DNA from 4 places in the Thioalkalicoccus limnaeus genome. Region 1 is predicted to be linked to each of the others. Evidence: predicted binding sites of a transcription regulator. Region 1 holds the regulator's gene; each other region holds the start of a gene.

What was found. Region 1 encodes sigma-54, which starts transcription at its own class of promoters, with help from an activator protein. Its sites were predicted from a motif close to TGGCANGNTNCNTGCTT; they were not measured.
Region 2: a site for sigma-54 is predicted at 1,642-1,658, ahead of ABC977_RS17145 (TOBE domain-containing protein). Genes of this name have one in related genera too.
Region 3: a site for sigma-54 is predicted at 4,223-4,239, ahead of ABC977_RS13525 (P-II family nitrogen regulator). Genes of this name have one in related genera too.
Region 4: a site for sigma-54 is predicted at 3,320-3,336, ahead of ABC977_RS11450 (DUF4168 domain-containing protein). Genes of this name have one in related genera too.

What each region holds. Positions count from the first base shown of each region.
Region 1 covers NZ_JBDKXB010000012.1:4,079-11,274, forward strand. Annotated here, with positions in the region: gene ptsP (phosphoenolpyruvate--protein phosphotransferase) at 1-430, opposite strand, end outside; gene ABC977_RS10300 (HPr family phosphocarrier protein) at 427-696, opposite strand; gene ABC977_RS10305 (PTS sugar transporter subunit IIA) at 693-1,109, opposite strand; gene rapZ (RNase adapter RapZ) at 1,109-1,966, opposite strand; gene ABC977_RS10315 (PTS sugar transporter subunit IIA) at 2,016-2,480, opposite strand; gene hpf (ribosome hibernation-promoting factor, HPF/YfiA family) at 2,702-3,040, opposite strand; gene ABC977_RS10325 (RNA polymerase factor sigma-54) at 3,069-4,544, opposite strand; gene lptB (LPS export ABC transporter ATP-binding protein) at 4,665-5,390, opposite strand; gene lptA (lipopolysaccharide transport periplasmic protein LptA) at 5,387-5,902, opposite strand; gene lptC (LPS export ABC transporter periplasmic protein LptC) at 5,899-6,510, opposite strand; gene ABC977_RS10345 (KdsC family phosphatase) at 6,521-7,024, opposite strand; gene ABC977_RS10350 (KpsF/GutQ family sugar-phosphate isomerase) at 7,083-7,196, opposite strand, start outside.
Region 2 covers NZ_JBDKXB010000043.1:250-6,868, reverse strand. Annotated here, with positions in the region: gene ABC977_RS17160 (CIA30 family protein) at 1-364, shown strand, start outside; gene ABC977_RS17155 (hypothetical protein) at 534-716, opposite strand; gene ABC977_RS17150 (trimeric intracellular cation channel family protein) at 713-1,351, opposite strand; gene ABC977_RS17145 (TOBE domain-containing protein) at 1,773-2,582, shown strand; gene modA (molybdate ABC transporter substrate-binding protein) at 2,646-3,407, shown strand; gene modB (molybdate ABC transporter permease subunit) at 3,632-4,318, shown strand; gene modC (molybdenum ABC transporter ATP-binding protein) at 4,315-5,388, shown strand; gene ABC977_RS17125 (sulfite exporter TauE/SafE family protein) at 5,432-6,259, shown strand; gene ABC977_RS17120 (hypothetical protein) at 6,297-6,578, shown strand.
Region 3 covers NZ_JBDKXB010000021.1:2,217-9,412, reverse strand. Annotated here, with positions in the region: gene def (peptide deformylase) at 1-350, opposite strand, end outside; gene ABC977_RS13545 (glycine cleavage system transcriptional repressor) at 356-877, opposite strand; gene pgeF (peptidoglycan editing factor PgeF) at 988-1,746, opposite strand; gene rluD (23S rRNA pseudouridine(1911/1915/1917) synthase RluD) at 1,712-2,704, opposite strand; gene ABC977_RS13530 (outer membrane protein assembly factor BamD) at 2,803-3,630, shown strand; gene ABC977_RS13525 (P-II family nitrogen regulator) at 3,807-4,145, opposite strand; gene ABC977_RS13520 (peptidylprolyl isomerase) at 4,291-4,869, opposite strand; gene ABC977_RS13515 (NADP(H)-dependent aldo-keto reductase) at 4,928-5,968, opposite strand; gene rpe (ribulose-phosphate 3-epimerase) at 6,152-6,844, shown strand; gene ABC977_RS13505 (phosphoglycolate phosphatase) at 6,868-7,196, shown strand, end outside.
Region 4 covers NZ_JBDKXB010000014.1:53,152-60,347, reverse strand. Annotated here, with positions in the region: gene lptF (LPS export ABC transporter permease LptF) at 1-234, shown strand, start outside; gene ABC977_RS11460 (sensor histidine kinase) at 287-1,792, shown strand; gene ABC977_RS11455 (sigma-54-dependent transcriptional regulator) at 1,789-3,180, shown strand; gene ABC977_RS11450 (DUF4168 domain-containing protein) at 3,405-3,968, shown strand; gene ABC977_RS11445 (DUF4168 domain-containing protein) at 4,077-4,574, shown strand; tRNA gene ABC977_RS11440 (tRNA-Pro) at 4,970-5,046, shown strand; gene ABC977_RS11435 (hypothetical protein) at 5,479-6,081, opposite strand; gene ABC977_RS11430 (helix-turn-helix transcriptional regulator) at 6,190-6,402, shown strand; gene ABC977_RS11425 (DUF3987 domain-containing protein) at 6,628-7,196, shown strand, end outside.

The sequences.
Region 1 (7,196 bases):
GGATCTGCTGGACGACGTGTTCGATGTCGTCGCGGCGAGTCTTCAGGTAAGGGTCGTCCATCAAGTCGAAGGTCTCGACGAGACGGTCCCGCTGGCACTGCAAGGCCCATTCGGCGGTGTAGAAATGCTCGCGAATCGATTGCCGGCAGGCGTCGACAAGGGCCGCGTCTTCGAGCATCAGCAGGTGGGTGTCGATGAACTCGGCGATCCCGCTCGCCATGCCCCGCGGAATCCGGTGGCGAATGTCCTTCATGGCTCGGTGGGCGGCGGCGACCGCTTTGGACAGCCGCGCCAGTTCCGCGTCGACATGGGCCTCGGACACCGTCCGCCGGGAGAGGATGGGCCGCTGCTCGCGGTCAAGGACCAAGGCCTCGCCGATCGCGATGGCACGCGTCGTCGTGATGCCGATGCCGAGGCAAGCCAGCGTCATTCGCCCTCTCCGAAGCGATCCGCAATCAGTTGCGTCAGCGCCTTGCACGCCGCCGCCTCGTCGTCGCCGTCGATCTCGAGTCGCACGCGGCTGCCTTGACTGGCCGCCAACATCATGACCCCCATGATGCTCTTGCCGTTGACGCGGCGTCCATCCTTGCTGACCTGAATCTGGCTGGTGTAGGCGCTGGCGCAGGTGACGAACCTGGCGGCTGCGCGCGCGTGCAGACCGAGCTTGTTTACGATCTCCAGCTCTGTTTCGATCATCGGCGCGAGTCGTGTCGGTCGTTCGTGTTCGGGCACAGCATGACCCCGTCGTGGGCGCCGCTCAAGGCCTTGGCAGCCAGTTCATCCAACGGTAAAGGGGCGTAGTTCAGCGCCCGCACCAGCATCGGTAGATTGACCCCGCTCAGTACGCGGACCCGATGCTGACCGCCGAGCGAATGGGCGATGTTCGATGGCGTCGAGCCGTAGAGATCGGTCAAGACGAGTAGGCCGTCGCCCTCGTCGAGAAGAGCCGCCATGGCCCGTGCGGTGGCAAGCATGTCGTCGCGCTCGTCATCGTGACCGACGGCCAGGGCTTCGGCGCGGAGTGGACAGCCACCCAGCATCCCGGTCGCCACCCGGAGCAACTCGGCACCGATGCCATTGTGGGTGACCAGCAAGAGGCCGGCGCTCATCAGGGCAGCTCCCGGTGGCGGACCATGACCTTGTGACCGCCCGCCTCGAAGTGATTACGGAGGGCCTCGGCCAGGTAGACGGACCGATGCTGCCCGCCGGTGCAGCCGATCGCTATGGTCAAATAGCTGCGCCCATCCGTTTCGAATTCCGGGATCCAGCGGTCGAAGAAGGCGAGGATGTCGTCGCGCATCCGTGTCACCTCCGGGTGTCCGTCAAGGAAGGCCGCGACCGCCGGGTTCAGCCCCGTCAGGCGGCGCAGTTCGGGCTCCCAATGGGGGTTCGGCAGGCAGCGGACGTCGAAGACGAAGTCCACGTCGTGAGGTGCCCCGTATTTGTAACCGAATGATTGTAAGAGGATCGATGTCCGGGGCGATGATTCTCCGGCCACCTGCTCGCGAATCAGATCCCGCAGCTCGTGTACATTCGTGTGCGTGGTGTCGATATGCCAGGTCGCGCCCCTGAGGATCGGTTCCAGATACTGCCGTTCGAGCACGATCGCCTCGCGCAGCGAGCGATCGGCGTTGGTCAGTGGATGCTTGCGTCGCGTCTCGCTGAAGCGAGTGATCAGGGTGTCCGTCTGAGCGTCGAGGAAGGCGACACGGCACTCCAGCCCAAGCGCGCGCGCCTCGTCGATGATACGTGTGAGGGTGGCGAGGTTTTCGGGCTTGTTGCGGGCGTCGATGCCGACGGCCGTCTGATCGTAGACCGGGTCCTCGAGTTGCGCGATGACGGTGGCTAACTCGGTCAGCAGGAATAGCGGAAGGTTGTCGATGCAGTAGTAGCCGAGGTCCTCCAGCGTGTGGAGCGCAACGCTCTTGCCCGAGCCCGACAGACCGCTGACGATGATCAGTTTCATGGTACCTTGACAGGCCCTTCCGGCGGCGCCGGCCGAGTCCCGTGAGCTACTATGTCGTACGCTGTTCCCAGTCCTTGAAGAGGCCGAGTACCTCGGCCGCTGTCTCGGCGTTGCGCAGGCTCACCCGCAAAGCTGGATTGCTGAGCATCGTGGCCAACTGGGATAGAAGCTGCAGATGCATCTCATTGGCCGCCTCGGGTACCAGTAGCGCGAAGGCCAGGTCGACTGGCGTTTCGTCGATGGCGTCGTATCCGATCCCCGTCGCCAGTTGGGCGAAGGCCCCGATCGGTTCCCGGATCTCCGGTACGCGTGCGTGCGGCAGCGCGATACCGTGACCGAGACCGGTGCTTCCGAGCCGTTCTCGTTCGATCAAGCGTTCGAAGACGATCTCCGGCGTGAGGATCAGGTTCGCGCTGGCCAACAGTTCGCTCAAGGTCTCGAGCAAGCGCTTCTTGCTGGTGACCTCTACACGGCAGCCGATCCGGCGCTCGGCGATGAGTTCAGACGGAGACATCGATCACATGAATCCCAATGCACTGGACAAGGATAATGGGCGGAGATTTTCGCACATCCAGCGCGGTGATTGTGGGGTATTGCATCACAACGGCGTCAGCCGCTGTGAGCATCGCGTCGGTCGCGACGATCGCACCGAGTCGCATGAGACCAATCACTCGGGACGAAGTGGCGCCCGGTCCGGGGCGTTTGGTCTGCCTATCGCTCGGACCGGGGTGCTTCCTACTCGTCGGTCGGTGGGGCTTCGTCTAATCCTTTGAGGCTGTTGCCGCCGCGGTGATTGTTCTTCTTCTCCTTGTGGCGAATGACCTGGCGATCGAGCTTGTCGATCAACCCGTCGATCGCGGCATACATGTCTTCATGGACCGACTCCGCGAACAGGTTGGCCCCATTGACGTAGATCGTGGCCTCCGCGCGTTGGCGGAGCTTCTCGACGCTGAGGATGACGTGCATGTTGATGACGTGGTCGAAATGCCGCCCGAGACGCTCGAACTTGTTCTCGACATAGCCCCGGAGTGCCTCGGTGATGTCGACATGGTGCCCCGTCAGGTTGATCTGCATGATGTACTCCTAGTGTTCTGAACGCCTCTCAAGTGAGACGTTTACGTTCGTTCGAAGGTGGTATGCCCAAGGCCTCGCGGTACTTTGCCACGGTGCGTCTGGCCACATTGATGCCCTGATCCCCAAGCACGGTCGCGATCCGGCTGTCGCTGAGGGGCTTGCTGGCCGGCTCACCGGCGACCAGCTTGCGGATCAGGGCGCGGATCGCGGTCGACGAACATTCGCCTCCCGAAGCCGTGCCCACATGGCTGGAAAAGAAGAACTTCAATTCGAAGGTGCCTCGTGGAGTATGCATGTACTTCTGGGTCGTCACGCGCGAAATCGTCGACTCGTGCAGATCGAGGGTCTCAGCGATGTCGCGCAGGACCATGGGCTTCATCGCCTCCTCTCCGTGTTCCAGAAAATCCCTTTGCAACTCCACGATCTTGGCGGCAACGCGCAGCACCGTCTCATTGCGGCTCGCCAGGCTCTTGATGAACCAGCGTGCCTCTTGGAGGTGGCTCTTCAAGCACAGGTTGTCGGCACTTTGATCGGCACGGCGGATCAGCTTCGCATAGTCCGCATTAACCCTGAGCCGCGGCGTGATGTCCGGGTTCAGCTCGACCAACCAGGCGCCGTCGCGTTTGCGCACCAAGACGTCGGGTATAACGTACTCTGTTTGGATTTCCGCGATCAAGGCCCCGGGGCGGGGTTGCAGAGCACGAATCATCGTGATGGCCTGTGCCAGTTCGTCGGCGTCGAGGCCAAGTGCGGTGCGGATCCCGGCGAGATCGCGTCGCGACAGCGTGGCGAAGTGGTCGCGGCAGATGGCGAGCGCGACATCGCGCACGGGATCCCCTTGCGGATGTTGTCGCAATTGCAGAAGGAGGCATTCGCGCAGGTCGCGCGCGGCCACGCCTGGAGGGTCGAATGACTGGACGCGATGGATCACGGCCTCGATCTCATCCAACCCGAGGTCGGGGTCACCGAGGGTCGCCTTCAGCTCCGCGGTATCGGTCGTCAAGTACCCGTCGTCATTGATCGCATCGATGACGGCGGTCGCGATCGCCTGCTCGAGCGGGTCGAGGCGGGACAGGTTCAGTTGCCACATCAGGTGGTCGTGCAGGCTTTGCGGGCGACTGCGCTGTGCGAGCCAATCCGGCCCCTCTTCGTCGCGGGTCGCGCCGGGCAGGTAGCTGGTGTCGTAAAGGTCGCTCCACTCGGTGTCGACCGGTAAGTCCTCAGGGATGTCGGTGCGTTGCCCATCGACCTCGCGGTCGAGATCCCGCGGCGGGGTTTCGAGAAGGGCATCACGCTCTTCCGCCGGGCGTTCGCCTGCTTGTTCCTCGGCGCCATGGGAACCCTCGGTCTCGTCGCCCTCCTCGATCATCAGGTTCGATTCCAGGACCTCCTGGATCTCGCGCTGCAGATCCAACGTCGACAACTGCAGCAACTTGATCGCATGCTGCAGCTGCGGGGTCATGGCCAGATGCTGGCCGAGACGAAGTTGGATCGACTGCTTCATTGCTCGGATTGCCGTAACATGGTTCGCAATTCAATGCGATCTGGATCATTCTAGCCGATGCAACCCTGATCGTAGCATGACTCGAGGTGCCGGCCCCGGCTCGTGTCGAGTGCCCCGGGGTCATAGCGTGAAGTGCTCGCCGAGGTAGACGGCCCGGACCTCGGCGTTTTCGAGCAAGGCCTGGGGTGTCCCTTCGGCGATGACCCGGCCGTCGTTGATGATGTAAGCGCGGTCGCAGATGTCGAGCGTCTCACGCACGTTATGGTCCGTGATCAGGATGCCGATGCCGCGCTCGCGCAGATGGGTCACGATCTGCTTGATGTCGCCGACTGCGATCGGGTCGACCCCCGCGAAGGGTTCGTCGAGTAACATGACCCGTGGCTCGACGGCCAGCGCACGCGCGATCTCGAGGCGGCGGCGTTCGCCGCCGGACAGGCTCAGGGCCAGCGATCCAGCGACATGGGCGATGCCGAGTTCCTCGAGCAAGGCTGTCCCGAGGGTGCGCCGTCCGGCGCGGTCGAGCTCGCGGCGTGTCTCGAGGATCGCCAACAGGTTCTCCTCGACGCTCAGTTTGCGAAAGACCGAGGGTTCCTGCGCGAGGTAACTCAAGCCGCAGCGGGCGCGGGCGTGCATCGGCAGCCGCGTCAGATCCCGCCCGTCGAGCGTGATCCGGCCCGTATTGGCCGCAATCAGGCCGACGATCAGGTAGAAACAGGTGGTCTTGCCCGCGCCATTCGGCCCCAGGAGGCCCACGACTTCGCTGTCGTTGACATCGAGATCGACGCCTCGGAGTACCGGGCGATGGCGATAGTGCTTGGTGAGATTCGTTGCCCGCAGTGTCGTCATGGTGTGGGGGTGATCTCGATGCGAACGCGCTCCGTCCCGTTCGCGCTGGTCCCGGCCTTGATCTGGGAGGTTGCTCGATTGAACAGGATCCGATCACTGCTGAAGCGATCCTGACCCTGGTAGAGGACGGCTCGGTCGATCAAACTGATCTCGTCCCGGGTGACGTCATAGGTCATTTGTCGCGCCTCGGCCCGCTGCTCCGGGGCGTCGCCTTCGGCGCGTTGGACGAGGATCGCCGGGTCCCCCCAAGCGGTGATCCGTTCCGGCCGGCGATCGGGTCGATGCTGAACTTCGACTCGGTCGGCCTCGATGCGCAGCCGACCCTGTTCGACCAGGACCTGGCCTTGGTAGAGGCTGAGGGCGAGCTGGTCGTCGAACTGCACGCTGTCGGCCTCGATCTGGATCGGGTCGTCGGCGCCAGCGGGGCTTGGCACAGCGGATCCGACCCACGACGCCAGCAGCAGCGAGAGCGCGCAAGCGAGGTGTCGGCGGTCGTGACCGGGCTGAATCATGGTCGCCCCTCATCGGCCATGTGAAAGATGGCCTGTGTGCGCTTCGGAAATTCGATCCGGAGTGTCTCGCCGAACCAGAGGCGGACGCCGGTCGACGTCAGTTGATCACGGTCGCTGTAGAGTCGAACCGGGTCATCGGTCTCGGCGTAGTCGTTTTGGGGTTCGACGCGTAACGAATCGGTCTCGATCCGTATCGCGCGGGTCGTAGCGCTGGCCGCGCGATGCAGCACGACGTTGCCGTGGAGCTGGATCTCGTTGCCCTCGGCCGCGACCCGGCCGGCCGCGGCTTGGGCGTGCCACGGAGGGGCCTGATCGACTAGCCAGGTCAGTTCGGGGGCGTCGAGCTCCGTGCTGTCGTCCCCGGGAAAATGCCGCAAGATGCGCGCCTGCAGATGACGCTGGGTCCGTCCGAGATCGTCCATCTGCGTGGCCCGGAAGCCCTCGACGACGTAATCCGGACGGCGCTCGGCCGACGCCGACGGCGGCGCCTCGACCCGCTCGGGCCGGCCCCACCACCAGGCGGCGGTACCGAGCCCCGCCAGGATCAATGCGAGTGTGAGCTGTTGGCGGTTGACGAACATCGCTGGTGCCGGGCGGCTCCCCGTCATGGCATGGCCATCAGTGCGGGAGAGTGCCCTGGGCTTCCATGATGAGCTCGCAGACCTCGCGCGCCGCTCCCCGGCCCCCCGCGGATGGTGTCTGCCAATGGGCCTGCGCAACGACCCGCCTATCCGCGTCGGCCGGCGCAACGGCCAGCCCGACCCGTTGCATCACCGGCAGATCGACGAGGTCATCGCCGACGTAGGCGATGCAACGGTCGTCGAGTTGCAGTTCCTTTCGCAGCTGTTCGTAGGTTGGCAGCTTGTCACGGCATCCTTGATAGAGGCGATCGATACCGAGTTCCGCCATGCGGCGCTCGACGGCTTTGGAGCGGCGACCGGTGATGACGCCGACCGCGACGCCCGTCTGTTGCAGCATCACGAGTCCATGGCCGTCGCGACAGAAAAAGGCCTTGAGTTCCGACCCGTCGTCACTGAAATAGAGGCGGCCATCGGTCAAAACCCCATCCACATCGAACAGGGCTAAGCGGATCGGTCGGGCGCGCTCGAGGATATCTCGCATGGCGGTTGGATTCGGCGGAAGAAAACAGTGGGGGCGGGGTAAACCGGGTCGTGGCAGACTAAACCACCCCGGCGCGGAGCATATCATGCATGTTCAGGGCGCCGATCAGGAGTTGATCCCGGTCGACGATCAGGAGTCCGTTGATCCTCCTGTCTTCCATCAGACGCAGTGC
Region 2 (6,619 bases), on a different contig from region 1:
GAATTTCGGCGGCTTCGCCTCGGTGCGCTCGCTGCCGGCCCATCACGATCTGGGTGGCAGCGATGCGTTCGTCATCCGCGTGCGCGGCGACGGACGGCGCTATAAGCTCACCGCGCGGACGGATCCAAGCTTCGACAGCGCCGTCTATCAGTTGAGCTTCGCGACGAAGCAGGGCGAGTGGGAGGAGCATCGGCTGCCATTCAGGGATTTCGTGCCGACCTTCCGTGGCCGTGTGCTGTCGGGCGAGCCCCCGCTCGATGCGGGAAAGATCGCATCGGTCGGCTTCTTGATCGCCGAACGACAGGCCGGTCCGTTTCGATTGGAGATCGCCTGGATCAAGGCGGTGCCGTCGGCGTCGCCGTGATCATGTCGGCCCTGGCCGTTCCAAGGTCAATCCTCGGGCGCATCTCGCATTCTGGCGGCACGAGTGCGGGGCGCGGGCTTCCATGTGGCATCACAGGACAGGTACCACGGATGCCTTGCAGCCTCGGTCGCCCCCAGGCGGAAGAGGCCGAACTCGATGATCCGAGCGGCTAAGCGCTCCAGAACAAGTCCGTCAAGTCCGTCGTGATCTTGCCGCCCGTCTCGAGTGGCAATGGGACGTCGGTGAGGTCTTCGGGCGAGGCGACGTCAGCGTAGCAGTGACCCGCGGCGCGGCGATGGATGCTGAGCCGGCGTCCGATCAGATCCACGAGCCACCCCGGCCGATGGATCAAGGGCGGTCTCGAGACCCCTTGGCGGTGAACCGCGGCAATCCGATCTCCCAGCGGATGGCGATCAGGCGCAGCAGGAAGATGACGGCCCCCGCGGCCAGGGCGGCGATCCAGCCCGCCATGTCGAGCGCCATGAGACCGAGCAGGATCAGCGCCCCGGTCCAGGCGGCGGTGGCGTAGAGGGTGCCCTTGAAGACCAGCGGTTCCTCGTTGCACAGGACATCCCGCAGGATGCCGCCCATTACCCCTGTGACCACGCCCATGAAGCTCGCGACCAGCCAGGGGGCGCCCCAGGCGATGGCTGCGTTGGTGCCGGTGATGGTGAAGAGGGCCAGCCCGGCGGCGTCCGGGATCAGGAAGAATCGGGTCGGAAGGACCACGAACCGGGCGAGGAAGAAGGTTGTGCAGGCGGCGCTGAGCGCGCCGATCAGGTAGGTCTGGTCGACGACCCAGAACACCGGCCGGTCGAGCAGCAGATCCCGCACCGAACCGCCCCCCAGAGCGGCCGCCAGCGCAACGATGATCATGCCGAACAGGTCGAAACGCTTGCGCCCGGCCTCCAGCACGCCAGCCGCGGCCATCATGGCCACGGCGCTGAGGCCGATCCAGTACATCAGCTCGTCGAGGTGGGGCGGCACGCGTGAATCCGCTGGGGGACAGGTTGCGCCCAGCATACAGGACGTTCAGGAAACGGCAATGTGACCAAGCATCGTTCCGCGTAGATAACGGGAACGTCTCGCTAGAGGCGCTCCATCCTCTGGCCCCTGGACCCCGAACAGGCCTACCGATCTGATGGGGCGAACCAGACACTGGCTGTGCGGTTTCCATCACTGATGTGGTCTCCGTGCCGGCCGGGATCACCGCGGGCGAACCCGGCTTGCCCCTGGGCTACGGGACTCAGTGGTGGTTCGGTCGATGCCGGAATGCGTGGCGCGTAATTTGCTTAAGCTCTGACTGCTGACTGCGAACGATCGTCGCGACGGGACATCGTCGCTCGACCTGGGTTTCGTTATACTCGAAAGGCCATAACGCCATCGTCGCCAAACCGGAGTGCCGACCATGACGCCGCCACAAACCGGCCTCGACACCGCCGCCATGCTGAGGTTCGACCTGAACCAAAAGGGGTTCGTCGGGCGCGGCCGTATCGAATTGCTGCACCGGATCGGTGCCACGGGGTCCATCTCGCAGGCGGCGAGGGATATGGGCATGTCCTACAAGCAGGCCTGGGATGCGGTCGATGCGATGAACAACCTGTCGGAGCGGCCACTGGTACGACGGCGGACCGGTGGCCGCCACGGGGGCGGGACCGAACTCACGGACGAGGGCCGGCGTCTGATCGCCGTCTACGAGGCGGCGGCGCAGGAGCACGACCGATTCCTCGCGCGGCTGCGCGACGGGATCCGCGATTTCGATCGTTTCCACAACCTGATAGGAGCCTTGAACATGAAGGTCAGTACCCGAAACCACCTGCGGGGCGTCGTCTCCGCGATTACGCTTGGCGCCGTCAACGCCGAGGTCGTCCTCGATATCAACGGCACGCCTCTGGTCGCCATCGTCACCAACGAGAGCGTGCAAGCACTCGGATTGGCCCCCGGCATCGAGGCCTACGCGCTGATCAAGGCCTCGTTCGTGATCCTGGCAACCGAGGATGGAGGGCTCAAGACCTCGGCCCGCAACCGCTTGTGCGGCACCGTCGAACGCCTGACCGACGGTGCCATCAACACCGAGGTGGTGTTGGAGCTCGACGGCGGCGCCCGCATCACCGCGATCATCACCCACGAAAGCGCCCGCGAGCTCGGTTTGGTGAAGGGCGGTCGGGCTTGCGCCCTGATCAAGGCCCCGCACGTGATCCTGGCGGTGCGGGATTGAACGACGGGAGATGCCGGTTTCGCAATCGGCGTTATGGTTATAAAAATATAACGGAGATCTTGCATGAAACGCATTGTCTTGCTGATGTGGCTTCTGGTCTTTGGTTGGTCGGGCGTGGCCTCGGCGGCCGAGTTGCGCGTTGCCGTCGCGGCCAATTTCCTCGGAACCTTGCAGCAGCTCGCTGCGCTCTACGAAGAGGAGACGGGCGATCGGGTGACGCTGAGTGCGGGATCCTCGGGGGCCCTGTATGCGCAGATCGTCAATGGTGCGCCATTCGATCTGTTCTTCTCGGCCGACGCGGCCCGTCCGGCGGCCTTGGTCGAAGAGGGTTTGGCCGATCCGGCGTCGCGTTTCACCTATGCCCTGGGCGTGCCGGTGCTGTGGTCCGACTCAGTGATGGACATGGGCGATCCACGGGCATTGCTAGCTGGCGATAGCTTCCGGTTCCTCGCACTGGCCGACCCGCGCAACGCCCCCTATGGTGTCGCGGCGCAGCAGATCCTGACGGCTTTCGATCTGTGGGACGCGCTGGATCGCGATAGACGTCTGGTGCGTGGCCAGACGATCACGCAAACCTACAGCCAGATCGCCTCGGGGGCTGCCGAACTGGGCTTCGTGGCCCTCGCGCAGGTCAAGGATGCCGATGGTCGCATTGCCGGTAGCCACTGGATCCCGCCCGCGGAGCTCTATGACCCCATCACACAGGATGTGGTGATGCTGGCGCGGGCGCGGAATCCCGATGTGGCGCGGCAGTTCCTGGATTGGATCCGTTCGGAACGAGCCACCGGGATCATAGAGGCCGCCGGCTATCAAGTCTCCCAATAGAAAAGCCAGGGATCATCGAACCGCGAGACAGGGGCGCGAGGGCTCACGAGGCTCGCGATTGGGCTGCTCGGCACCGATACTCCCCAGCAACCTTCGTGAAGATACGGGGCGGGTGTGCCACCCGCCCCTCCGCCAGCGCGGCGGCAATTCCGATCGAGGCCTGATGACCAAACCTGTTTTGCCCTTACGTTGCCTCGAAGGCTCGGTACGAGGAATCCGTTAACATGCTTTCCCCACAGGATGCCACGGCCCTTTGGGTCACCTTTCGTCTGGCGCTGATCAGTACCGCGATCCTGCTGGTCCTTTGCACGCCATTGGCCTGGTGGCTCGCGCATACGCGGTCGCGAGGTCGCGTCGTCGTCGAGGCCCTCGTGATGCTTCCGCTGGTCCTGCCGCCGACGGTGTTGGGTTTCTATCTGCTGCTGCTCCTCGGTCCCCGCGGCTGGGTCGGGGGAACGCTGGAGTCGCTCGGCTTCAATCATCTGGCCTTCACCTTCACGGGACTCGTGATCGGGTCGATGATCTATTCGTTGCCCTTCGTGATGCAGCCCCTGACCAACGCCTTCCAGACCACCGGGCGCCGCATGCTCGAGGTCGCGGCGACCTTGCGGGCCTCGCCAGTCGATCGCTTCTTCTCCGTCGTGATGCCGCTGGCGCGTCGGGGTTTCTTGACTGCGGCGGTCCTGTCCTTCGCCCACACGCTCGGTGAGTTCGGCGTCATCATCATGATCGGGGGCAATATCCCTGGCGAGACGCAGGTGGCCTCGATCGCGATCTACGATCACGTCGAGGCGATGGACTACGCCTCGGCTCACCGTCTGGCCCTGATCCTGGTGTTGCTGTCCTTCGCGTTGTTGCTGGTCGTCTATGGACTGAACCGGCGTTTCAAGGTCGTGGGGATCGGCCAATGACGATCGCGGCCCGATTTTTCGTCGACCGTGGTGCCTTCGTGCTCGATGTCGATCTCCTGATCCCAGGTCGGGGGGTCACCGCGTTGTTTGGGCGGTCGGGGTCCGGCAAGACCACGATCCTGCGTTGTCTGGCCGGGCTCGAGCGGCTGCCGGGTACGCGGCTCCAAGTCAATGGCGAGGTCTGGCAACAGGATGACTATTTTCGGCCGGTCCACCAGCGTCCGCTCGGCTACGTCTTTCAGGAGGCGAGCCTATTCCCGCACCTTCGTGTGCGCAAGAACCTGCTGTACGGTCTGACGCGGGTGCCGGAGACGCAGCGCCGGGTCGCCTTCGACGAGACAGTAACCCTCCTCGGTCTCGACGGCCTGCTGGAGCGTTTTCCGGATCAGCTCTCCGGCGGTCAGCGTCAACGCGTCGCGATCGCCCGCGCCCTGTTGACCAGCCCACAACTCCTGCTGATGGATGAGCCGCTCGCGTCGCTGGATGTCACCAGCAAGGCCGAGATCCTGCCGTACCTCGAACGCCTTCATGATGAGCTCGCGATTCCGGTCGTCTACGTCAGCCATTCACCCGACGAGGTCGCGCGGCTCGCCGATCACCTGGTGCTGCTGTCGGAGGGCCGCGTCGCCGCGGAGGGGGGGCTCCAGGAGACGCTGGCGCGCCTGGATCTTCCGATGGCCTTCTCGGAGGACGCCGGTGTCGTGATCCAGGCCGTCGTCGCCGCGCACGATGACAACTATCACCTGTCCCGGCTGGATTTCCCGGGCGGCAACATCGTCGTTGCGCGCCGCCGGGAACCGCTTGGCCATCGGCTGCGGGTTCGGGTGCATGCCCGCGATGTCAGCTTGGCGCTCGAACGCGCCCGGGGCACCAGCATCGCCAACCTGCTGCCCGCGACCGTCACCGGAATCGCCGATGCCGATACACCGGCGCACGTGCTGGTCCGTCTGGAGGCCGAGGGTACGCCGCTGCTCGCGCGGATCACCCGCCGCTCGCTCGATCAGCTCGGGGTCGCACGGGGTAAGGCGATGTGGGCGCAGATCAAGGCCGTGGCGCTGCTGGCTGATTGAAGGCGCCGCACCGACCGTCCGCTGCATCGAGAGAACCTTTCCATTGAACAAGAACACACAAGCCTTTTCGTGGGGAGCCGGTATCGGCACCTTGGGCGGACTGATCGGGTTGGGCGGGGCGGAGTTCCGGCTGCCGGTCTTGGCTGGCGTCTTCCGGTTCCGGATGCTTGATGCGATCGTCATCAATCTGATGATCAGCCTGGTGACCGTGGTCTTCTCGCTGATCTTCCGGGTTGGGCTCGGTGGGTTGGAAACGCTTTCTCCATACTGGTACGTCGTGTTGAACCTGCTGGCCGGCTCGCTGCTGGGGTCCTGGATCGGGGTGCACTATGCCACGCGGGTCGAAGAACGCGTCCTGGTCGGCGTCGTGGTGGCCATGCTGGTCTTCCTGAGTGTCGTGCTCATGAGTCACCAGTGGCTGTTCCAGGCCGGCGGCATCGGGCTGCCGCTGCCGGTGACGATGGTTCTCGGCTTCGCCGCCGGGCTGCTGATCGGGGTCTTCTCCAGTCTGCTCGGTGTCGCGGGCGGCGAGTTGCTGATCCCGACGATCCTGTTGCTCTATGGTCTGGACATCAAGGTCGCCGGGAGCTTGAGCCTCGCCATCAGCATCCCGACCATCCTGATGGGTCTGTCGCGTTATCGGGCCAAGCGGTGCCTCGAAGAGGTCCGGTCGCACCGCTCCTTTATCGGCGCCATGGCCCTCGGCTCCGTGCTCGGCGCCTTGGTCGGCGCCCTGCTGCTGCCCTACGTGCCCGGCACGGCGCTGCATCTGCTTCTCGGGATCATCCTGCTGATCTCGGCCTGGAAGCTGGCACAGAAGGCCCGGCCCAGCAAGCCGTCCGAGCCGCCCGAGGGGACCACGCACGGGTGAGCGCTCGAACAGATCGCGCGCGGCGCGCGGCATCAGATTGCGGATCGGCTGGCGACGGATTCAGCCGATCACCATCGAGCAGATCGACCAAGCCGAGGAGAATCTGATCCAGCGCCGGGTGACACATCTAGATCAGTTGGCCGACAAGCTCCGCGAAGACCGGGTGCGGCGGATCATCGAACCGATGCTGTCCGGCACGACGCTCGGCGAAGTGCCCGACGATGATCGGCAATATCTGGCCTGGCCTTTCGGCGCCAGCACGGGCAACCCTTGTTGGGTAATACGCTTTACCATGACATCGCTCCCCACTTGGTGCTGATGGCGTTTCTACACCGGGTGGTCAACGGTGGCGGAACCCTG
Region 3 (7,196 bases), on a different contig from region 1:
TGGGCCAGGAGGCGGATGCGCGTCGCGCGGATCACGTTGCCGGTGTAATCGGGCACCGAAAGACAACCCTCGCGCCCGATTTCGTAGCCCTCCCAATGTACGATCTCGGGATTCACCAGAACCAGATGGCCATGGTGCGCGATCCCCTTCTTCGACGACACATCGAGGATCACGACGCGCTGAAACCAGCCGGTCTGCGGGGCCGCGATGCCGACGGCGGCGGGACCGGCCAAACGGGTCTCCTCGAGACCAGCAACCCGCGACCGCAACTCGCTGTCGAAGGCGGCAACGGGCTCCGAAATCTGCTTCAGGCGCTCGTCGGGCAGGCGCAGGATCGGCTGAACGGCCATCGGCTTCAGCCGATCAAGGTCTCGACCGGCGAGATCTCGACCGAGATGCCGCGTTGTCGAAGCCCAGCTAGCGCTTCGGTCAAGTCCTCGATGGGCTCGGTCGAACAACCTTGAATATGCATGATGTAGACGGGCTGATCCGGATCACCGCACACATCCGACTCCAATTCGAGGATATTGAAGCCGGTCGCCGCAAGGGCTTCGGTTACCTCGGCAACGATCCCCGCGCGATCGGCACCAACGACCCGAACCTGAATATTCGGCACCAGATGGCGGTGCGGCCCCCCGGACACGGGATCGATGTGACAGCGCAAGCCGAGATCGGCCGCCACCGGCGCCAAGGCCTCCTCGAGGCCGATCGCGGGTCGTGCGTCACGCACCATCAGCATGATGGTGAAATTTCCCCCGAGCCGAATCATCGATGCCTCGCCGAGATGACAGCCGGCATCGAAGAGTGCGCGGGTCACGGCCGCGACGATCCCCGGCCGGTCCTCGCCGACCAAGGTCAGCATGTTCCAATCAGACAAGACGCACCTCGACAAAGCTCGATCGCCCAGTATCCTCAGTCGCTTTTAAGGGTTTACCCGAAGGGCGTCCGGGCGTCAAGCACGGCATCACGCGATACGACCGACCGGGCCTAGGGTCCGACAGGTTCGCGTGCCCGGTCACCACCGGTCAACCAGATCAGCGTGGCGATCCGCCCGCACCGACCATCGCGGCGATAGGAGAAAAAACGACCCGGATCGGCATGGGTACACAAACGGCCGCCCCAGACGGCTCGGACACCGCGCAGCGCGAGGCGCCGTCGGGCCAGCGCGTAGAGATCGGCATGCCAACGGTCCGCCTGGGCCGGCTCGAAGGCCGCCGCCGCCGCCGGGTCCTGGTGCAGGAATCGCTCGCGCACCTCACCCCCGACCACGAAGGCGCGCGGCCCGATGGCGGGACCCATCCAGGCCAAAAGTCCTCCAGGGTCTACCGGAAACCGGTCGATAGCCGCCTCGATGACACCCGCAGCGAGGCCCCGCCAACCAGCATGCACGGCGGCGATTCGGAGACCACTGCGGTCGCACAGCAACAGCGGCAGGCAATCCGCGGTCAGCACCGCACAGACGATCCCAGCGCTGTCGGTGAAGGCCGCGTCGGCCTCCCGGTCGGCGCCGTTTTTCGCCGCATCGGTCACCCGGGTGCCATGGACCTGCCGCAACCAGATCGGATCGGCGGGGATCGCTGTCCGTTCGCGCAGGATCGCGCGATTGCGGGCGACGGCATCGGGATCGTCGCCGACATGATCGGCGAGGTTCAACGACGCGAACGGCTCGGTGCTGACCCCGCCGTGCCGGGTCGTGCACAGGGCTCGGACATTAGCCGGCGCCGGCCAATCCGGTTCGATCCACATCGAGGTTCTGCTCCTTGCGCAGCGTATCGATCAAGGCCGCCAAATCAGCGGCGAGAGGGACCTCGAAATGCAACGAGGTTCGATCGCGTGGATGCGTCAGGCCAAGGGCCACCGCGTGCAGCGCTTGACGCGGAAACCCCTGCAACGCAGCGATCAGGGTCGACGACGCGCCCTTCGGCCGTCGCGGACGTCCCCCGTAGACTGGATCGCCGACGAGCGGGTGGCGCACATGGGCGAGATGCACACGGATCTGGTGGGTCCGCCCGGTCTCGAGCCGGACACCGATCAGCGTTTGGGCGGAAAAACGCTCGAGGATCCGATAATGGGTCACCGCTGGGCGCCCGCTGGATACGACAGCCATCCTCTTGCGCTGGACCGGATGGCGGCCGATCGGGGCCTCGATCCGCCCGCCGGCACGCATCGTACCGTTGACCAACGCCCGGTATTCACGATGCATCGAGCGCTCCTGCAACTGGCGCACCAGCGCCGTGTGCGCCGCGAGGGTCTTGGCCACGACCAGCAACCCGGTGGTGTCCTTGTCCAACCGATGGACGAGTCCCGAGCGGGGCAGGTGGCGCAACGCCGGGCAGTGGTGCAGCAAGGCGTTCAGCAGAGTCCCATCAGGGTTCCCGGCAGCGGGGTGCACGACCAGATCGGCGGGCTTGTCGACGACGAGGAGGTCCGAATCCTCGAAGACCACCGTCAGCGGGATCGCCTCGGCCCGATCATCACCGACCGGGTCACTCGTCGGCACGCACAGGATCCGTTCACCGACCTGGACCCGATCACGACACCGCCGAACGCGGCCCTCGACCTGAACCTGGCCCGCCTCGATCCAACGCTGAATGCGGCTGCGCGAGAACTCGGGCAAGGCCTCGGCGAGCACCTGATCGAGCCGCCGACCCGCTTGCGCGATACCGACTCGCAACTCACGCGGCGCTGGGCCGACCTCAGCCACCGATCGGACTCGCAGCGATGGCGACCCAGCCGCGACCCGATCGCACCGGCAAGGCCTTGCTGTATACTGCCAAGGTGTCTCCGCGAGCTGAATGTAGCATGGTCAGAATCTTCTCAATCATCGTCAGCGCCCTGCTGATTCTATCCCTGGCCGGGTGCGCCTGGTTGAACCGTCAAGCCGACGAAACGGAGGGCTGGGACGTCACGCAACTCTACAACGCCGGGGCCAGGGAGATGCGGTCGGGTAACTACCAACGCGCCATCGAATATTACGAGAAGCTGGAGACCCGTTATCCCTTCGGCCGCTACGCGATGCAGGCCCAACTCGACATCGCCTACGCCCACTATAAGAACGATGAGCCCGAGGCCGCGATCGTGGCCGCCGACCGTTTCATCAAACAGCACCCACAGAACCCGTTCGTGGACTACGCCTATTATTTGAAGGGGATCGTCAACTACAACCGCAGCGTCGGGTTTCTCGACCGTTTCATCCCGACCGACCCATCTCAACGTGATCCCGGTTCCGCGCTCGATGCCTTCAACGACTTCTCGGTGCTCGTGCAGCGCTTCCCCGACAGCCGCTATGCCGAGGATGCCCGCCAACGGATGCTCTACCTGCGCAACAACTTGGCGAAGAACGAGATCCATGTCGCCCGATACTATATGAGGCGGGGCGCCTACATCGCGGCCGCAGGCCGTGCAAATCACGTGATCGAACGATTTCAGCGCACGAGCGCGGTCGAGGAGGCGTTGGAGATCCTCGTTGCGGCGTACAAGGCCCTCGGCGAACAGGAACTCGCCGCAACGGCCGAACGGGTCCTGACGCTGAATCGCGAAGCCGGCCGCTTCATCGAGGACACGCCGCCACCCGACCAGATCGGCCTCACGCAGCGCGTCTGGGACTATCTCAGACTCGACGAAAACTAAGGTGACTGCCCGAACAAGCCGCTCCACCGCGGGAAGGATTCGTCGGCGACTAATCCGTGTCCACTCGACAAACTGCTCCGCCGGGTGCGGGTTCGAGGACCATCCCCACGGCCAAGCGAGCCCGGATCGCCGGATCGGGATCCGGGCTCGACCGACGCAGCCGGAGGGCTAGCCAGTCAGACAGCCGCCTCGTTTTCCTCGCCGGTGCGGATCCGCACCACGCGCTCGACATCACTGATGAAGATCTTCCCATCGCCGATCTTGCCGGTCCGCGCAGCATTCGTGATCGCCTCGAGACAGGCATCGATCTGGTCATCGGCGAGCACCAGCTCGATCTTGACCTTCGGCAGGAAATCCACGACATACTCGGCGCCGCGATAGAGCTCCGTGTGGCCCTTCTGACGGCCGAAACCCTTGACTTCGATCGCGGTCATCCCGGTGATCCCAGCCGCCGACAAGGCCTCTCGCACGTCGTCGAGTTTGAATGGCTTGATGATCGCTTCAACCTTCTTCATGGAAATCTCCATCGCTCGCATCGGGTACCAAAAGGGGGTGCCCAGCACCCTCCCCCGCTCGGTTTCCCAGTATAGGGAAGCGAGGGTCGTGCAACCAGCACAACCGGCGGCGCGACCCTGACAACCCTAGACACCGGACCTTGCCTCACAGCTCTTGACACGACTCCAGCACGACGGCCGTTCGCGTCTGGCCGCTGCGACTGCCCTGTTTGTCCATCTCCCGCAACACATCGTGGCCCTCGACCAGTTCACCGAAGACGACATGGCGCCCATCCAACCAGGAGGTTTTCGCCGTTGTGATGAAGAATTGAGAGCTGTTGGTGTCAGGCCCGGCGTTCGCCATCGATAGAATGCCAAAGCCGGTATGCTTCAGCTCGAAATTCTCATCCGGGAATCGGGGGCCATAGATCGACTCGCCTCCGGTCCCGTTATGCCGCGTGAAATCCCCGCCTTGCACCATGAACCCGGGAATGATCCGGTGAAAAGGTGTCCCGGCGTAGGCCAAGGGCTTGCCGGATTGTCCAACGCCGGCCTCGCCCGTGCACAGTGCGCGAAAGTTCTCCGCGGTGCGAGGCACCACATCCGCGCGCAGTTCGAGGACCAGGGTCCCGGCCGGCTCCCCGCCGATACTGATGTCGAGGGCGACCCTCGGATTGGGTGTTTCGGCCTGCGCGGCCATCGCGAAAAACAGGACACAGGCCACAACGGAAACGCGCCTAATCATCGATCGGTTCTCCAGGCATTGATGGGGTTTGAGAGAAGTCGGCCGAGGCTCGACTCGGTCATGGCGCCGGGTTCGGCTGCCGGGTGTGGATCGCGTCGATCTCCCGCTCCAAGTCTTCCGACAAGGTCAGGTCGTGGCTCGCGATATTTTCGTTCAGTTGCTCCAGATTTGTCGCGCCGATGATCGTGGCCGTGACGAAGGGTCGGCTCGTGACATAGGCCAGCGCCATTTGCGCAGGCCTCACACCGTGGCGCCGCGCCAGCTCGACATAGTCGGCGGTCGCTCGCTCGGCCTCGCCGTTCGAATAACGGCTGAAGCGCTCGAAGCGGGTCAGGCGGCCCGTGGCTGGCCGCGCCCCGCCGAGGTATTTGCCGGTCAGGGTTCCGAAGCCGAGCGGCGAATAGGCCAGCAGGCCGCATCGCTCGCGCATGGCGATCTCGGCAAGCCCGATCTCGAACGTCCGATTGAGCAGGCTATAGGGGTTCTGGATGCTCACCGGGCGAGGCAAGCCGTGCGTCCGTGCCAGCTGCAATGCGCTCATCAGCCCCCACGGGGTCTCGTTCGACACGCCGACATGGCGCACCTTGCCACTGGCGACCAGATCGCGCAAGACCTCGAGCGTCTCGAGCAAAGGCACACTGTCGTCATGGCCGGGCGGCCGATAGCCGAGCCGACCGAAGAAATTGGTCTGCCGATCAGGCCAGTGCAGTTGGTACAGATCCAGGTAATCGGTGCGTAGACGCTCGAGGCTCTCGTTCAGCGCCGCCTCGATGTTGGCCCGATCGAGCCGGTTGCGACCGCCGCGCAGGTAGGGCAGCCAGTCCCCGGGGCCGGCAACCTTGCTCGCCAGAATCAGGTCATCACGCCGACCGCGTCGCGCGAGCCAGGTGCCGATGAAGGATTCGGTCAGGCCCTGGGTCTCGGCGCGGGGCGGGACCGGGTAGATCTCGGCGGTGTCGATGAAATCGATGCCGGCCGCGACCGCCGCGTCCAGCTGCCGATGTGCCTCGGCTTCGCTGTTCTGCTCGCCAAAGGTCATGGTCCCGAGACACAGGACGCTGACTTCGAGATCGGTGGTTCCGAGTCGTCTGCGTTGCATGTTTCCCCCTCCGCCTATCGGCGCGTTGGATGGTCCTCGGCCGGCCGGTGGTGGCCACGCTGACCGCCCGCGTGCGCGCGTGAAAATCTCCAACGATTCGGTTACATTGGCCGCTCATCTTTTGGTACTGCTACCCAGGGACTGATCCGGCCAGAGGGCCGCTGTCACCTCCGGAGAGACCCCATGGCTCAAGACCTCATCGCCCCTTCGATCCTGTCCGCCGACTTCGCCCGCCTTGGCGAGGAGGTGGACAATGTGCTCGCGGCCGGTGCCGACATCGTCCACTTCGATGTCATGGACAATCACTATGTTCCGAACCTTACGATCGGGCCGCTGGTGTGCGAGGCGCTGCGCAAGCACGGTGTCACGGCACCGATCGACGTGCACCTGATGGTCAAGCCGGTCGACCGCATCGTCGCGGATTTCGCCGCCGCCGGCGCCACCTACATCACCTTCCACCCGGAGGCCAGCGAGCATATCGACCGCACGCTGCAACTGATCCGCAACGAGGGCTGTCGTGGCGGGCTGGTTTTCAATCCAGCCACCCCCCTGACCTATCTCGAGTACGTAATCGACAAACTGGACATGATCCTCCTGATGTCGGTCAACCCCGGCTTCGGTGGACAAAGCTTCATTCCATCGGCGCTCGACAAGCTGCGTCAAGTGCGGCAGATGATCGACGCATCGGGCCGCGAGATCCGCCTCGAGATCGATGGCGGCGTCAAGGTCGACAACATCGCCGAGATCAAGGCCGCCGGAGCCGACACCTTCGTTTCCGGGTCGGGGATCTTCGGGCACCGCCGGGCCGAGGATCCGAACCGCTACGATACGATCATCAAGCAGATGCGTGCCGCGCTGGCCGGTGTCAACCGGTGAGCCGATCCCGCCTTCACCCGAAGATGGTCCTGATCGACCTCGACGGGACCCTGATCGACAGCGTTCCCGATCTGGCCTTTTGCGTCGACGCGATGATGGATGAGCTCGGCCGACCGCGGCACGGCGAGGCCGCGGTGCGCAACTGGGTCGGGAACGGCGTCGAACGGCTGGTGCGCCGAGCGCTCGTCGGCCAGTTGGACGGCGAGCCACCGGAGGCCGATTACGAGCGGGCCTATCCGCTCTTCTTGGAGCTCTACCGCGCCAATACGTCGAACCGCTCGCGGCTCTACCCGGGCGTGCGCGAAGGGCTCGACTTCCTCAAGGGCGCGGGCTATCCGCTCGGCTGCGTCAC
Region 4 (7,196 bases), on a different contig from region 1:
AGCACCTCGTCTCCGCGACAGCGGGGCACCGGGCGCCTGCTGTTGGCTTTCCTGACCTATTTCAGTTTCTTCAACCTCCAGCGTTTAGCGGAAAACTGGCTGCAACGTGGCGTGACCCCCCTGTGGCTCGGCAGCCTCTGGTACCAATTGTTGATCGTCGCGATCATCGCGCTGGTTCTGGTGGCGGACAGTTATTGGTTGCGGCGCGTGCGCCATCGCCTCGGGCTCGGTTGACGATCGTCCTGCTGATGGCGGCGAGTCGCTGGAGGACGCACGAGAGGGCAGCATGTCAGATTCGATGAGTTCCCCGGCCCGGACATCGATCCGATGGCGGTCGCAACCCTGGTCGATCAATCGGGCCTTGTTGACGATCATCCTGTTGCCGTTGCTGACGACGATGACGCTGACTGGTTGGCAGAGCCTGCGCTTGCTGGAGTCGCACGCGAGCAGCCGCATGCAGGACGAGATCGCCTTGATCGGGCGCGCACTGCGTTTCCCCTTGAGTCAGGCGCTCATTCATCAACGACCGGAAGGATTGCAGTGGGTGCTCGAGGCCGCCTTCGATTTCGACCAGGTCTATGGCATCTACGTGTATGGGGAGCAAGGTCAGTTGGTCGCGTCCGCCGGTGCATCCCAGGTCTCGGTACCCTCGGAACGCGCGTCGGGATTGGCGCTGCTCGGCTTGCGCGGCGGCGAATTCCTCGACACGAGTCCCGACGCCGTCTTTTCGTATTTCGTGCCCCTGACCGATGCCGGCGAACGGATCGTCGGCATGCTCCAAATCACGCGTCGGGCCAGCGACTTCGATCACTATCTCGGTCAGGTGCGCCGCCAAACCGGGTTTTTTATCGTCGGGACCGGGGTCGCGATCGCGCTGATCTTCATCGGTGGCTATCGATGGGTGATCGGTCGGCATCTGGCTTCGATCAATGACGGCCTGGGGAAGATCGAGGCCGGCAACCTCGATCACCGCATCGTGCCTCAAGGGCCGCGCGAATTCCACCAGCTCACGTCGGCGTTGAACGGGATGCTCGATAGCATCGCGCAATCGCACGAGGCGCTGCGCGCGCAGCAGGCCCGGGAAACGGCCCTGGTGCAGCGCCTGCACCAATCCGAAAAGCTCGCGGCCCTGGGCCACTTCGCCGCCGGCATCGCGCATCAACTCGGCAGCCCATTGAGCACCATCGGCGGGCAGGCCCAGCGCGCGCAACGCCATCAGGACCTGCCAGAACGGGTCGTTCGCGCCCTCGGCGTGGTCCGGCAGGAAGTGGCGCGCATGGAGCGATTGATCAAACAGTTGCTCGACTATGCCCGCGCGCGCCCGCCGGAACGGCGATCGATTGCGATGGACCTTCCATTGCAGGGGGCCCTCGCGCAACTGAACGCGGACCCGGACAGCCCGCCGAGGTCGGTGCGCACCGAGGGGCCGCGCCCGGCTCCGAGCCTGTTAGCGGACCCGGTCCGCTTGGAACAAGCGCTGCACAATCTGCTCGACAACGCCCTCCAGGCCGGTCGGGGCAGTACCGTCTCGGTCCGTTGGGTCCACGACGGCGATCGGCTGTGCTACGAGATCGAGGACGCTGGGCCAGGTGTCCCAGAGGCGATCCGCGCGCGGATCTTCGATCCCTTCTTCACGACAAAGGCGTCGGGCGAGGGCACTGGCATGGGCCTGGCTCTGGTCGAGACGGTCGCGCGCGAGCATGGTGGTTCCATCACAGTGGATCGCAGCGAGGCCCTCGGCGGCGCGCGGTTTCGTCTGTGTCTCCCGGTAGCCGACGAGGCGAAGAGGTGAGCAGCGGGGCGCCATTGATCGGTCGCGTCCTCGTGGTCGAGGACGACCGTCCGCTGCGCGATTTGATCGCGATCGAGCTCGGAGAGGCCGGCCTCGAGGTGGCGACCGCCGAACACGCCGATGCGGCGCGTGGTTTGTTGGCGACCCAGGCCTTCGACCTGGTGGTCTCGGATCTGCGCCTGCCGGATGCCAGCGGCCTGGATCTGCTGTCGCTCGTCAAGGAGTCCGAGGATCCGCCGGCCTTCGTCATCATCACTGCATTCGGCACCGTCGAGCAGGCCGTCACGGCCCTGAAACGAGGAGCCGATGATTTCTTGACGAAACCGCTCGATCTCGACCATCTGGCACTCAGCGTCGAACGAAATCTCGAACGACGCACGATCGACCGGGAGTACAGGCGTTATCAGAGCTTGATCGGCGGCGCCGATTTTCACGGCGTGCTCGGACGCAGCCCGGTGATGCGCCGCCTGTTCGAGCAGATCCAGCGGATCGCCCGAGCCAGTGGCCCGGTCTTGCTTTCCGGCGAAAGCGGGGTCGGCAAGGAGATGGTCGCGCGTGCGATTCATGCCGAGAGCGAGCGGCGCCGTGAGGCCTTTGTCGCGATCAATTGCGCCGGGATTCCGGCCGAGCTTCTCGAAAGCGAGCTCTTCGGTCACGCCGCGGGTGCCTTCACCGGCGCCCAGCGGGCGCGCCGCGGTCTGTTCGCGGAGGCCGACAAGGGGACCTTGCTGCTCGACGAGATCGGCGAGATGCCGACGGCGATGCAGGCGAAATTGCTGCGTGTCTTGCAGGACGGGCAGGCGCGGGCGGTCGGCGAGAATCGCGAGCGGGTCTTCGATGTCCGCGTCATCGCCGCCACCAACCGTGATCTGGAGCAAGAGATCGAGGCCGGGCGTTTCCGGGCGGATCTCTTCTATCGCCTCGAGACCTTCTCGCTGTCGATCCCGCCGCTGCGCGAGCGCGGCGAGGATATCGAGCTTCTGACCGCCTTTTTGGTTGCGCGCTTTGGCAAGTCCTGTACGCCCCCAGTGTGCCGCATCACCGAGGCCGCGATGCAGTGTCTCAAGGCGTATTCCTTTCCCGGCAATGTCCGCGAACTCTCCAACGCGATCGAGCGGGCCGTCGTCTTCTGCCGGACTGGCGAGATCGATATCGACGATCTGCCCGAGCGTATTCGTGGCGCTAGGCCGCAACCACAGGGTGATACGGTGGCGACTTCCTGCCTCGACCAGTTGATCGACGAGGAGGAGCCGCTACCGACCCTGCGAGAGCTGGAGCGTCGCTACGTCGCACAGGTCCTCGAGCGGGTCGACCAGAACAAACGCCAGGCGGCCAAGATCCTCGGTATCGGTCGACGGACGCTCTATCGTTATCTCGACGAACGATGAGGCGTCGGGCTGATGATGTGCCACATTGGCACATGCGCCACGATGGTGGTGTGTCACACTGGTACCCGCTGTCGTTCGGCTGTGCCGGGTAAGTGGCCATGTGACTGAGCGGAGAGTCGATTCGCTGCTGGGGCAAAAGCGGCATAGACCTTGCTAATTCCTGCGCGTGACCACGCCAAGAATCGTGGTGATTCGATCGACAACCCAACGAGAGGAACAATCAGATGGCGAAGAAGTTCACCGCTCGACTCCTAGTCTTATCCGCTGCCTTGTGCGTGTCCGGCATTGCCAGCGCCACCACGCCGTCCGCGCTCCCCTATCACGAGGGGATCGGGTGGGCGCCGAAAGCGCTCCCGGGCAAGGCGCCGGAGTCGGGTCTCGGTTCTGGGGTCCCTGGTCAGTTCCCTTACACCGCCTGGTCCTGCAGCGGCCAATGGTGCAGCCCGGCCGTTTTGCCGGCAACCAGCGATGAGTTGACATGGACCCGGGTACCGCACGTCCGCGCTTACACGCCGGGGGCCCCCGCCGAGGTGCAATTCGAGAGCGAAACCCTCGATCGTTTCGTGACCGCCTTCGGCAAGGTCAAGGAGATCACCGGCGACTTCGCCACCAAGCTGCAGGCGGCCAAGACCGAGCAGCAGGCTCAGGAACTGCGCGAAGCCGCGCAGGCCGAGACCATGGCGGCGCTTGAAGCGGCCGAGATCACACTGGACGAATACAACGATGTCGCCAGCGCGATGGACCGCGACACGGATCTGCGGATGCGTCTCTTTGCCCGTCTGAACTGATCCTCGTCCCGTCCGCTGGGTCGACGACCGTCGCGTGATCTCACCGACGGGTGTCGGCCCGCGCAAGCCTGATCTGTCACAGAATCTCAACCGAGAGGAGCAATCCAAATGTCCAAGAGCCGTACCATGCTACTGGTGGCCGTTTCCGCGGCCCTCTGCCTGCCTGCGCTTGCCTCGGCAAGGGCGATCCCCGGTCAGTTTCCCTACACGGCCTGGTCCTGCACCGCGCAATGGTGCAGTGTGTCGCAGGTGCCCGCTGAGGGCGAATCTCCAACTTGGACCAAGACGCCGGGTGCGGTGCCCTACACGGCTCCGGGACTAGATTGGGGCCAGCCCCCCGCCGCGATCCCGGATGTCGATGCGGACACGCTTGATCGCTTCGCCGCGGCCTTCGCTGAACTGAAGGGCATCAGTGCGAAGTTCCGGGCCGCGTTCCCAGGTGCTGACCAGGTCGAGCAGGCGCAGGCGCTGCGCAAAGAGGCTCAGGGCAGTGCGCTGGCGGCACTCGACGCGGCGCAGATCAGCGTCGATCAGTACAACGAGATCGCCGACGCGATGGACAAGGACCTGCGTTTCCGGATGCGCGTTTTCGCGGCCATGGACTGATGACGGTCGCGGCGATCATCGCGGCCCCGAACCACATCGTACGTGAAGTGCGGTAATCCGTGGTTTGGTGAACCGCATCGTTGGGCAAGCACTGAGATCTGATGGCCGATCAACCCGTCGGCCGAGGATCCTTGTCATGGCCACCGGTGCGGTTCGTTTCGTTTCGTTTCGTTTCGTTTTTCGGCGCGCCAGCGTCGTTGATTCAGACCGCTCATCAAAACCCTCGGTGACTCGTGATCGCCGCTCTGCGGTATCGCCTAGGCCGTGCGGCGCTTTGCGTCGAGTGCCGCGATGACCACCGAAGTGGCAAGCATGACCACGCCCCTTACAGCGCCACCTCCGGTTGAGCCATGGTTTGACATAGAGCGAGGTGCGCGGTACGCTGACCAGTCTTCCGGGGCGTAGCGCAGCCTGGTAGCGCACCTGAATGGGGTTCAGGTGGTCGGAGGTTCAAATCCTCTCGCCCCGACCAATAAAAGCAAGCGGTTAGCTGAGAAATTGGCTAGCCGCTTTTTCCTTTTCGGCGGAAACATCGTCTTGTAGTCGCGTCTGTAGTCGCGTTCGATTCTCGCTGCTGGGCCGTGATTGTGAGCTTGCGCGCACGCGTCCACGCAGATACCACATCTGATCCTGGCGTTCGCCTGCTGGTGCTGCTGGATAAGGAGACACCGTGACGGGTGGTCGTCGCGATGGGCAGGGCGCTTGCCATCCTCCACCTCAGAACGGGGGACATGGCCAGAGGTCGCTCGAAGCGATCTCGTTACCAACGGACATCCTTCGATTGAGTGCGGTGCGCAGGTAAATCTGTGACATCTTGCGTAGCGGTGCCCCGGGGATCCTCGAGGCCGAGCTCAGATTGCGAGTGCAGGGCGCTGGGCCTGTTACGCCTGCGCGAGAAACCAAGCTAAGCGTCGTGTTCCCTATTTTCCCCTTGACGGTCCATCCACTCTCGTACCGCCTCGATCAAGGCATCGGTGGAGTCCAGCACCGCATCGACCCGCTCGGTGTCGAACGGAGCAAACTGGTTGAGGATGCGCAAGCGCGGACGCGGCCCCAGACTGGCGCGTCCTGCCCGCACGTTGGAGATGGTGTTGCGCGCCACGCCGAGAAACTCCGCCAACTCGGTATCGGTACGGAACCCGCAGGCATCCTGAACGAGATCGAGGAGCTCGCCCTCCACGTCCAAGTCGCGCTTCAGACGCTGCCGGGCCCGGACTTGGCGTCGGGCCAGCCTGTGGCTCGAGCGGCGGATGCGCTCGCTGAGCCGCTCCGGCAACAGGCTCTCCAGCCATTGCCGGCTGTGCAGAAAGCCAATGTGATCGAGGATCTTGATCCGCTGCAGGATCCCTAATCGCGCCTTGCCGTGGCGTACGCTGTGGATGGTCGTCCGCGTGATGCCCAGGAAGGCCGCCACCTGGGCATCGGAGTCGAGTCCAAAGCCGGTTTTCAGGACATCGAGCAGTTCAGCGTCACGAGGCGCGGCGTCGTGGGGTGTTGCGTTTTCCATGGTGTCTGTTATTGTATCAAACCGTAACATCTGCCGGAGAGTCGGCGCACCTTGTCTCGGCGGTCAGCTTACCACCGATTGTTATGGTTTAGAACGGATACATCGCTCATGGCTACCCTCGCTACGCCTCGTCGCTATCTCCGCGAGCGTGCGCTCGCCAACCATCTCTCGGTCCATCGTTCGACGCTGCGCCGGTGGGTTGCCCGCGGGCTGATGCCCGCGCCGATTCGCCTGGGTCTGTGTACCGTCGTATGGGATGTCGAGGAGATCGAACAGTGGCAAGCCGCACGCGCGGCCGCCGCGCGGGACCAACCGGGCTGAAGCACGACGGCCGATAAGCGAACGCCCCACTGACTCTGACAGTGGGGCGTTACGGATACCGTCGGCCGGCGCCGGCCAAGGCGCCGGCCACGAAGCTCCAACCGCGGCCAACGGTTGAGCACCGGCACGCCACAGTGTACCGCACCGCAACGGGGGCGGCATCCGCTCGGGGCCTGTGCCGACTGACGTCACCGTTGGTCTCACGCTGTCCTGTGAGACGGATCGATGACCCTGACTGCCCCACCGTTTGAGCTGCCGCCACCGGCACCGGATGACCAGGACGCACGTCCTGTCAGTCCGATCTTCCAGCCTCCGTTCATGGACTCCGCAAGTCGTGACGCGGATCCCGTGTTGGACGTCACCTTGCTCGCCGAGGCACGTCGGATCGAGGCCGCACGCGGACTGGGACTCGGTCGGCCTTTCCCGACCGCCTCGCGATCCGCACCGCTGGGATCTTCCACAACGCGTTCCGGGCAGGGTGGTCCGGGGTTCGACAAGGCGGCCCTGCGGCGTCGTGCCGAGCAACGGCTGGCGCCAGACCACGGCCCTAACCTTGACTATCCGACCGATGCCCTGGGACCTCTGGCTGATGCCTGTCGCGCCCTGGTCGCCGGGCTTCAGGTGCGCCCCGCGCTGGCCGGCCAGTCGCTTCTGGCGAGCGCGGCGCTGTTGACTCAATCGATCGCCAATGTCCGGACCCTCGAGGCGGTCAAACCGCTCTCACTGTATCTCCTGACGATCGGCGAGTCAGGCGACGGCAAGTCGGCTGTCGACAGCGTCGCCCAGGCGGCGAT